One region of the Hydrogenophaga sp. 5NK40-0174 genome, then DNA from elsewhere that is predicted to be linked to it. Evidence: predicted binding sites of a transcription regulator. Region 1 holds the regulator's gene; each other region holds the start of a gene.
The links. Region 1 encodes sigma-54, which starts transcription at its own class of promoters, with help from an activator protein. Its sites were predicted from a motif close to TGGCANGNAANCTGCTTT; they were not measured.

Region 1 (3,276 bases):
CCGCAGGAAGCATCCATCTTTCGCAAACTCACCGTCGAGCAAAATGTCCGCGCGGTTCTGGAGTTGCAGGTGGATGTGGCCGGACAACCCTTGTCCGAGCTGGAAATCAATGCCCGGCTGGACCAGTTGCTCAAGGATTTGAGGGTGGACCACTTGCGCGCTTCCCCGGCCCCAGCGCTCTCCGGCGGGGAGCGCCGCCGCGTCGAGATCGCGCGAGCCCTGGCCACCAGTCCACGGTTCATCTTGCTCGACGAGCCTTTTGCCGGTATCGATCCCATCGCCGTGATCGAGATCCAGCAAATCATCAGCTTCCTCAAGTCGCGTGGCATCGGTGTCCTGATCACGGACCACAACGTGCGAGAGACGCTTGGCATTTGTGATCACGCCTACATCATCTCGGATGGTCAGGTCCTTGCCAGCGGGACAACGCAGGAAATTGTGGACAACGCAGATGTTCGCCGGGTGTACCTGGGCGAGCACTTCAGGATGTAGGCATGGGTGCGGGTGTGCAAGCTCAACGACAACGGTTGTACGCTGGCGATGGTCTGCGCGTGCGGCTGGTGTGGGGCTCATGAAGCAAGGCCTTTCGCTACGCGTCTCCCAGCATCTGGCGCTGACCCCTCAACTGCAGCAGTCGATCCGGCTGTTGCAGTTGTCTACGCTGGAGATGGCGCAGGAAGTCGAGCAAATGCTCGACGAGAACCCCTTTCTCGAGCGCGCCGACGACGCGGCCGAACGAGAGGAGTTCGGGCTCGATCAGTCGGATGCGCAGGTGAGCTCAGGAGAGCAGGCCGTCGAAATCGACGCCGCCCAGAGCACTGAGACCGATGCCGGTCCTTCTGCAACAAAGGATGGCACATCCACTTCTGACACTGCACAAGAGGCGCGCGAGGAAGCTGCGGAATTGCGTGCCGATGGTGACGCGCCCGTGGAGGAGAGCTGGGAAGGGGATGGCAGCGTCGACGTGGCGCCCGATGACGGCGAGTGGGGGGGGGATGCGCCAGCGCGCAACGCCGGAAGCGGCGATGGGGGGGATGAGGTCTCCGCCATGGATCTGGCCAGCGCCCACGAGACCCTGTATGACTTCCTGCACCAGCAAGCCCGCTGCATGCGTCTGAGTGACGACGATCAGGCCGCGCTGTATTTCCTGATTGAGTCGCTCAACGACGACGGCTATCTTGAAGATGACCTCATGTCGCTGGCGCTCGATTGGTGGCGCCTCAAACACGGTGCGGGCGAGCCCCCTCCAGGTGTGGAGCAGCTGGAGGAGGCTGAAGAGCAGCTGCGCACGGCCCTGGCCTGGTTGCAGCATCTCGAGCCGGCAGGCGTGGGTGCTCGCGATCTGAGCGAGTGTCTGCGGCTGCAGATCATGGAATTGCGCAATACGCCCGAGGCCCAGGCAGCCTTGCAGCTTTGCGACCAGCCGCTGGAGCTGGTCGCCAAGCGGGACGTCAAACGGCTGAGCGCCCAGTGTTCCCTGCCAGCAGAACTGGTGAAGTCTGCCCTGGCACTGATTGCCGGCCTGGAGCCCAAGCCCGGACGGCGTTTCGTCAACGTCGATCAGATGGTGGTCGTGCCGGACGTGATCGTCAGTCGGTCGGGGCGTGGCTTCAAGGTGCAGCTCAACCCTGATGTGATGCCCAAGGTGCGGGTTCAGGATGCCTATGCGGGCGCCATGAGACAGAGCCGCGGCGGCACAAAAGACGCCAATGCCGACAGTGGGGGCTATGCCGCCATGCAACAGCGGTTGCAGGAAGCACGGTGGTTCCTCAAGAACATCCAGCAGCGCTTTGACACCATCTTGCGTGTCTCAACCGCCATTGTCGAGCGGCAGCGCAATTTCTTCATGCACGGCGAGCTGGCCATGCGCCCTCTGGTCTTGCGCGAGATCGCTGACGAGCTGGGCTTGCATGAGTCCACCATCAGCCGTGTGACCACGGCCAAGTACATGGCCACGCCATTCGGCACCTATGAGCTCAAGTACTTCTTTGGCTCTTCCCTGGGAACGGAAACGGGAGGCAACGCGTCCAGCACAGCGGTGCGAGCGCTGCTCAAGCAATTCATCGCCTCCGAAGAACCCAGCAAGCCGTTGTCCGACAATCAGCTTTCTGCCATGCTGCGCGAGCAGGGTATTGAGTGTGCGCGCCGAACCGTGGCCAAATACCGGGAATCGTTGCGGATCGCTCCGGCCAATCTACGCAAGGCGCTTTGAGCTCCGCCTTCTGAACCGGACCCTATGGCTCCCAGGTCGCGGGTGAACGCGACTTGTCTTGAACAGTCAAATCCATCGCATGAATCAGTTGGACATCTTTCTGCCCTGCGCGGCCGGCGTCGAAGCATTTCTTGAAGCCGAGGTCCGCCGGCTCGTCGGAGCAGACGAGCCGGTTCGCGCGGTCCGTGCTGGCGTGCAGGTGCGCACGTCGTGGCGCAATGCCATGCTGCTCAATCTTCACAGCCGCCTGGCTCAGCGCGTGCTGGTTCGCCTGTGGAACGGGCGCTACCGGCAAGAAGAGGACCTGTACGACGCCGCCTCCAGCGTCGCCTGGGAGATCTGGTTCGACCCTGATCAAACACTCAAGGTTGAGATCACGGCGCAGCACAGCCCGCTCAAGAGCCTGAACTTTGCCGCACTGAAGATCAAGGATGCCGTCTGTGACCGGTTTCGCGCCAAGCGCGGCGAACGACCCAGCGTGGACACAAGGTGGCCGGATGTGCGGGTGTTCGCCCACCTGACGGCTGACGAGCTGACGCTCTATATCGACACCACGGGCGAGCCCTTGTTCAAGCGGGGCTGGCGAGAAGACAAGGGCGATGCGCCGCTGAAGGAAACCCTGGCCGCAGCCATGATCGCTGCGACGGGGTGGGACGACCAGGCCCGTGCGGCCGAGTCGGTGGACGACATCCCTCCGCTGTACGACCCTTGTTGCGGCAGCGGCACGGTGGTCATTGAAGCGGCGCAAATGGCTTTGAACATTGCGCCAGGCCTGCAGCGGCGATTCGCTTTTGAAAAACTGATCCCTTGCCAACAGCACGTGTGGCAGTCGCTCAAGGACCAGGCAGCAAAAGCGCGAAGGCAATGGCCGGACGGGCATTCGCCTATCGTGTTTGGCAGCGATGTGGCTTTCCGTATGGTCGACTTTGCACAGCGCAATGCTGAGCGTGCGGGCGTGGCATTTGCCGTGCAACTGCGCGGAGGCGATGCACTGGAACGCCGTCCCCCTACCGAGACTCCCGGTGTGTTGCTGCTCAATCCGCCCTATGGCGAACGCATTGCGG
Region 2 (3,276 bases), on a different contig from region 1:
CGCGAATCAGTTCCGAACGTGGCTTGCGCAGGTTGAAGACAACCAACGTCAGCATGGGACCAAGTACGACATCCACTGACACCATTAGCCAAAACAGGTCTTGCCCACCTGCGATGACACGGTAGGGGTATGGAAACCAGAACAGAAATACCAGGGCCGCAGCGAGGGTGGCCAACAGGGCGGAAACGGCTAAATGAATGCCGGCAGCGCGCAAGCGCGATGGCCAGTTCCAGCGCGCAATGGGAGCTTCGCTCATGATGGAGTGATGACTGTCAAGAAAGAAAAGGGCGCTCAAGAGTCACCCGGGGGCAACATCCGGCCCCCTATTCTCTACCAGAACGAAATCTGTCTTGTCAGCGGCATTCGCTGGGTGCGTATTTGGCAGGCAGAGTGCCAAGGCCGCCCACCTGAGGAAGGCCACGGCCACCTGACACTCCGTTTGTCGTCGAGGCGCACCCCCAATCGATGGAACCTGTTTGGTTGCCTGCCAATGCAGCCTGGAGTTGGGAAGGCCCTCCCGCCACATGAATGTACGGCGTGTATACCAGAGTCGATGCCGGTGGAATGGAGCCGATGTTGACCTGGTTGAACTGCACGGTCACTTCACCTGTGACCCCATCGATCTGCACTTGGCTCACATACTTGGACACGGCACCCAAGCCACCCACCTGCGCATTGAAGGTTGCGGAAGAAGCCACCAGATCGGCCTGCGTCGTGGCCTCTGTGGCCACCAGCAGACGGGCACCTTGAGCCACGGCAATGCCTTCTGTCACCCGCGAACGAACCGTATAGTCCTGATACGCTGGCAGCGCCACCGCTGCCAGGATACCGATGATGGCTACCACGATCATCAGCTCGATCAGCGTGAAACCCTGAGAACGGTGTTTGGAAAACATGACGGAACCCACCTCTCTTTGTCGCAGAATCGCCTAAGCCAGCGAAAAAATACCTATGGAAACAAAGAGCAGAAGCCATGCCAGTCGAGCCACCTGCATTAGTGTGAGGTAGGTCACGATCTAACGAAGATCTGTTGACAATTTGTGTCAGGTCCGTGTCGCATGCGACACATCTCGTCAGAACATTGACAGAGAGCGTACGACTGAGAGGTTGCCACAACAATGCCGCTCGGCTCCCACACTGGCACCCACCAGCGCTCCCAGTGGCAACACGGAATCAAGAACGAACAAAGCGACGTGTCTCACGACACGTCGCTTTTGTTACCGATTCGGAAAGGCGGCCGGTCAAGCTGCTCTATGGCAGCCCACCAAGGCACCTCTCAAGAGATCAGCGGCACTCGCTGGGAGCGTACTTGGCAGGCAAGGTTCCAGCGGTCAGGGTCGGCAGAGCACGGCCAGCCGATACAGCGTTGGTCACCGAAGAGCAGCCCCAGTCCATCGTACCCGTATCGATGCCAGCGTAGGAAGTTTGCAACTGCACAGGGCCACCAGCCAGTTGGATGTATGGGGTGTACACCAGGGTGGAGGCGGCAGGGATGGAACCGATGTTGGCTTCGTTGAAGGTCACCGTCACTTCACCGGTGTTGGGGTCAATCTGGGTTTGGGTAACGTACTTGGAGACAGCGCCGGCGCCACCGACCTGAGCGTTAAACGTATTCGCCAGAGCGGTCAGTTCGGCAGCGGTGTTGGCATCCACTTCGACTTGCTTCTTGGCGCCGCTAGCCAGCGCGATACCTTCCGTCACACGCGAGCGGACGGTGTAGTCCTGGTAAGCAGGCAGTGCGACAGCAGCCAGGATACCGATGATGGCCACCACGATCATCAGTTCGATCAGGGTGAAACCTTTTTGAATGGAACGCTTCATGTTGTGAACTCCTTGATTGGAATGAAAGAGGAGAAAAAGACTCTGACGTCTTGGGTAACGCACTTCGCGTGCCAACTCCTCAGTCAGAAATTCTGGCCTGTTTTTTGCGGCTTATTTCACAGATTAGGACTATCGGGTGACATTTTGTGACCCGGATTGTCGAATGTGGCTGACAAATTTGGTCACCGCCGATCTGTGCGACAAAAATTGTCACAGCTCAAACGTGTCGCCGGCGCTCAGCCAGCGGATGTCGTGGCGGACATCGTTGGCCCGGTTCGGGGTCTCGTCGAAGCGCTGGATCTCTTGCATGATCAGCCCGGTTTCGGCCGGCTTGGTGTGGGTGATGTACACCGGGAAACGCCGCCCGGGCCCAATCTGGTCCAGCTCCTCGGCCAGTGAAGCCGGTGCCAGGTGCAGGCTGCGCCGGGCCAGCTCGCGCTCGCGGTCGCTGAAGGCGGTCTCGATCACCAGCATCTGCACCGGTAGCTTGTTCACCCGCTCCCAGAAGGCCGGATTGCGCCAGGTGTCGCCACTGAACACCCAGCAACCTTTGTCGGCATGGACCGCAAAACCCACGGCCGGCACCGTGTGGACGGCGGGCAACACATCGACCATCTTGCCGCCCACATGCAGGCGCTCGTCCACCACAAAAGGAACGAATTTCAGCAAAGGCGTGTCGGCGCTGGGGATGGAGGCGAAGTCTGGCCAGATGACGTTGTTGAAGATGTGGGTGCGCAGCGCTGCAATGGTCTGCGGCAGTGCGTGCACCTGCAGCGGAGGGCGGTTGTCCGCCATGCGCGTGGACGCCACCGAGTCCAGCATCAGGGGCAGACTGGCCACGTGGTCCAGATGGGAGTGGGTCAGCAGCACATGGTCGATGCGCGCCATCTCTTCCAGCGGCAGATCGCCAACACCGGTACCGGCATCGACCAGCACGTTGTCGTCCAGCAGGAAAGAGGTGGTCCGGCAGCCTTGCGCAATGGCACCAGAACACCCCAATACGCGAACCTTCATCGGACTTTGAGTCAAATCTGTTGTTCCGGCGACGCGCCTGGTCAGGTCACATGGTCGAGCACCATGCCTGGCCCTGGCCCGTCATTTGGTTTCAAACACGCTGGTCCCATCCCAATTGTCTTGGGCCGGCACCTCCCTCATCGAGGCTAACCGCTGTGCATACAGACGGTAAAGCCCTTTTTGTCCATTGTGCTGCTGGAGCACACGGATGTGTTGCTCACAAGCGTACCAGTCACCCCGACGCCACGCCATGAGAAATTGCTCCCATACCAGCAATTCTTGCGCCAGCGCTGGTTCAGAGGCCGCTTCGGCGGCCAGGGGCGCGTAAATCGTCACGGCCTGATCCTTGCCTTTGACCTTGACCTTGTCCAGCTCCTGCCAGGTGAAGCCCGGGGCCTGGGCACGAGTGAACTCGCTGGCAATGATGTCCACGTCATAGAC
Region 3 (3,276 bases), on a different contig from region 1:
GTGGCCGCGTTTGTGTTCGGCTATTTTTTCTGGGACGGAGCGGTGGCCTCACTGGCCACGTGGATCGAATCCAGGGAGTGGATCCAGTCCGCCTTGTCCTGGTTCGGGGTCACTGAAGCCAGTTCCATGCACGCCGCAGTTGCCAAACTCTTGCTGCTCGTGCTGGTATCCCCCCTGGTTGTGATGGCCAGCTTGTTGCTGGTGGCCATGTTCATGACGCCTGCCATGGTGGATCTGGTGGGTGAGCGCCGCTTTGCAGAGCTGGAGAAGAAGCGCGGAGGGTCGTTTTTTGTCAGCGTCGTCTGGTCGGTTGCTTCGACGGCGATGGCCATGCTGGCGCTGCTTCTGTCCGCTCCCTTGTGGTTGATTCCACCCCTGATTCTGGTCTTGCCCCCCCTGATCTGGGGTTGGCTGACCTACCGCGTATTTGCGTTTGACGCCCTGGCCACGCACGCCAGCCAGGAAGAACGCAAGGCCATCATGCACAAGTACCGCAGTACGCTGTTGCTCATGGGTATCCTCAGCGGTTTTCTGGGCGCTGCTCCAAGCCTTCTTTGGGCCTCCGGCCTGACGTTTGTGGCGCTGGCGTTTGTGATGGTTCCGCTGGCCATCTGGGTCTACACCATGGTGTTTGCGCTGGCCTCACTGTGGTTTGCCCATTTCTGTCTGGATGCGCTGCACCGCAAGCGCCTGGAGGCGGGTGCATTGCCTGTCGCCCCGCCCGACATGCCAGTCGCAGAATCGGTGCCCGCAAAGGCGGCGGCCAGTGCACCGCTGATGGAAGCGTCTTCGGCGCCGCCGTCGAAGCCGGAAGAGCCGACCGTTCCGGCTGCGCTGGAGGATGGGCGTTCGTCTGCAAATGACAAGGGCGAAGGCGACAAGCCATGAACGAAGTGAACCAAGCGACAAGCCACCACTGGAAGCCAGCCGGCATCGGCCTGATCGTGGTGGGTGACGAGATCCTGTCGGGCAAACGCCAGGACAAGCACATGCCCAAGGTCATTGAGCTGTTGCAGACGCGGGGCATGAGCCTTGACTGGTCCCGGTGCATTGGCGACGACCCTGCGCGCCTGGTGGCTGCACTGGCTGATGCCTTTGCCTCTGCCGATCTGGTGTTTTGCTGCGGTGGTATTGGCGCCACGCCTGACGACCACACCCGGCAGAGTGCGGCTGCCGCGCTGGGTGTTGATCTGGTGCTCCACCCTGAAGCAAAGGCGCTGATCGAGCAGCGGATGAGGGACATGGCGGCAGAGAAAGGCGAGGTCTACGACCCGAACCGTCCGGACAACGTACACCGGTTCAACATGGGCGTGTTCCCGGCGGGCGCAGCCATCATTGCCAACCCGTACAACCGGATTCCGGGGTTTACCGCGCAGTCTCCCAGTGGCGCCACCATTCACTTTGTGCCGGGTTTCCCGGTGATGGCCTGGCCCATGATCGAAAGCGTCCTGGACAACCAGTACGGGTATTTGCACACGACCGGGCAATGGAGCGAACGGTCGGTGATCGTGCTGGGCGCCATTGAGGCACAGCTCACACCGCTGATGCAACGCATGGAGCAGGGATTTGGTGTTCGGGTTTTCAGCCTGCCCAGCGTCGATCACCCTGAGTTCGGACGACATATTGAGCTGGGTGTGAAGGGGAGTCCTGCTCTGGTGGACCAAGCCTTTGCAGCCATGCGAGACGCCCTGAAGGAAGATGGCGTGCCATTGGGCCCCGAATTGGTGCGCGGAGAGGCTGCACCGAAATAGTGCACTTCGGTGTGATGCATTATATTGGTGCGTCGCGCCGTGTGTCCCAACGACGCCCGTCAGCCTCGAAGGCTTGTCGCGTCAGGCGACTCGGCGATAATGTGCGCGCCGAAGGCAGAAAGAGGGAACCCGATGGGGCCTTGTCAACGTGGCATGAAACCTGCTCTACCTCGGTGTTATCACGTTTTTCACCTATCCAGAAAACAGGAGCATTTGATGGCCAAGACCGTCGCTGACGTAATGAACCTGGTGAAGGAAAACGAAGTCCGTTTTGTGGACTTCCGCTTCACCGATACCCGTGGCAAAGAGCAGCACGTGACCGTGCCGGTTTCTCACTTCGATGAGGACAAGTTCGAGTCTGGCCACGCATTTGACGGCTCTTCTGTCGCAGGCTGGAAAGGCATTGAAGCATCTGACATGCTGCTCATGCCCGATCCTTCTTCCGCCAACATCGACCCATTCTTCGAAGAAACCACGCTGTTCCTGCAGTGTGATGTGATCGAGCCAGGCGATGGCAAGTCTTACGACCGCGACCCACGCTCCATCGCCAAGCGCGCTGAAGCCTACCTGAAGGCTTCCGGTCTGGGCGACACCGCTTACTTCGGCCCCGAGCCAGAGTTCTTCTTGTTCGATGGCGTTCGCTGGAGCACATCCATGGGCAAGATGAGCTTCGAACTCGAAGAGTACGAGGCTTCCTGGAGCACCGATGCCAAGCTCGAAGGCGGCAACCGCGGCCACCGTCCAACCGTCAAGGGCGGCTACTTCCCAGTGCCTCCCGTTGACAGCAACCAGGACATCCGCGCTGAAATGGTGCTGATCCTGGAAGCCCTGGGTATCCCAGTGGAAGTGTTCCACCACGAAGTGGCTGGCGCTGGCCAGAACGAAATCGGTACCAGGTTCTCCACCCTGACCGAGCGCGCCGACTGGACGCAGGTCCTGAAGTACGTGGTGTGGAACGTGGCCAATGCCTATGGCAAAACCGCGACCTTCATGCCCAAGCCTCTGGCTGGCGACAACGGTTCCGGCATGCACGTTCACCAGTCCGTCTGGAAAGACGGCAAGAACCTGTTCGCAGGCGACGGCTATGCTGGTCTGAGCGACTTCGCTCTGCACTACATCGGCGGCATCATCAAGCACGCCCGTGCCCTGAACGCCATCACCAACCCCACCACCAACTCCTACAAGCGTCTGGTGCCTGGCTTCGAAGCTCCGGTCAAGCTGGCCTACTCCAGCCGCAACCGTTCTGCTTCCATCCGTATTCCTTACGTGGCCAACCCCAAGGGTCGTCGTATCGAAGCTCGCTTCCCAGATCCAATGGCCAACCCATACCTGGCGTTCTCCGCCATGCTCATGGCCGGTCTGGACGGTGTCGAGAACAAGATCGATCCGGGCGAAGCAGCGACCAAGGACCTGTACCACCTGCCGCCGGAAGAGGACGCACTGATCCCGACCGTCTGCCACAGCCTGGATCAGGCTCTGGAGTGTCTGGACCAGGACCGCGCCTTCCTGACCAAGGGTGGCGTGT

Region 2: ABWV89_RS10395 (pilin) is a predicted target of sigma-54. The motif match lies at 1,878-1,895, and genes of this name have one in related genera.
Region 3: glnA (type I glutamate--ammonia ligase) is a predicted target of sigma-54. The motif match lies at 1,901-1,918, and genes of this name have one in related genera.

The regions. Positions count from the first base shown of each region.
Region 1 covers NZ_BAABWG010000007.1:19,496-22,771, reverse strand. The annotation lists gene lptB (LPS export ABC transporter ATP-binding protein) at 1-492, shown strand, start outside; gene rpoN (RNA polymerase factor sigma-54) at 572-2,212, shown strand; gene ABWV89_RS18080 (THUMP domain-containing class I SAM-dependent RNA methyltransferase) at 2,292-3,276, shown strand, end outside.
Region 2 covers NZ_BAABWG010000003.1:183,645-186,920, forward strand. The annotation lists gene tfpZ (TfpX/TfpZ family type IV pilin accessory protein) at 1-256, opposite strand, end outside; gene ABWV89_RS10390 (pilin) at 354-896, opposite strand; gene ABWV89_RS10395 (pilin) at 1,285-1,821, opposite strand; gene ABWV89_RS10400 (3',5'-cyclic-nucleotide phosphodiesterase) at 2,032-2,835, opposite strand; gene ABWV89_RS10405 (CHASE2 domain-containing protein) at 2,917-3,276, opposite strand, start outside.
Region 3 covers NZ_BAABWG010000001.1:460,451-463,726, forward strand. The annotation lists gene ABWV89_RS02090 (EI24 domain-containing protein) at 1-888, shown strand, start outside; gene ABWV89_RS02095 (competence/damage-inducible protein A) at 885-1,751, shown strand; gene glnA (type I glutamate--ammonia ligase) at 1,968-3,276, shown strand, end outside.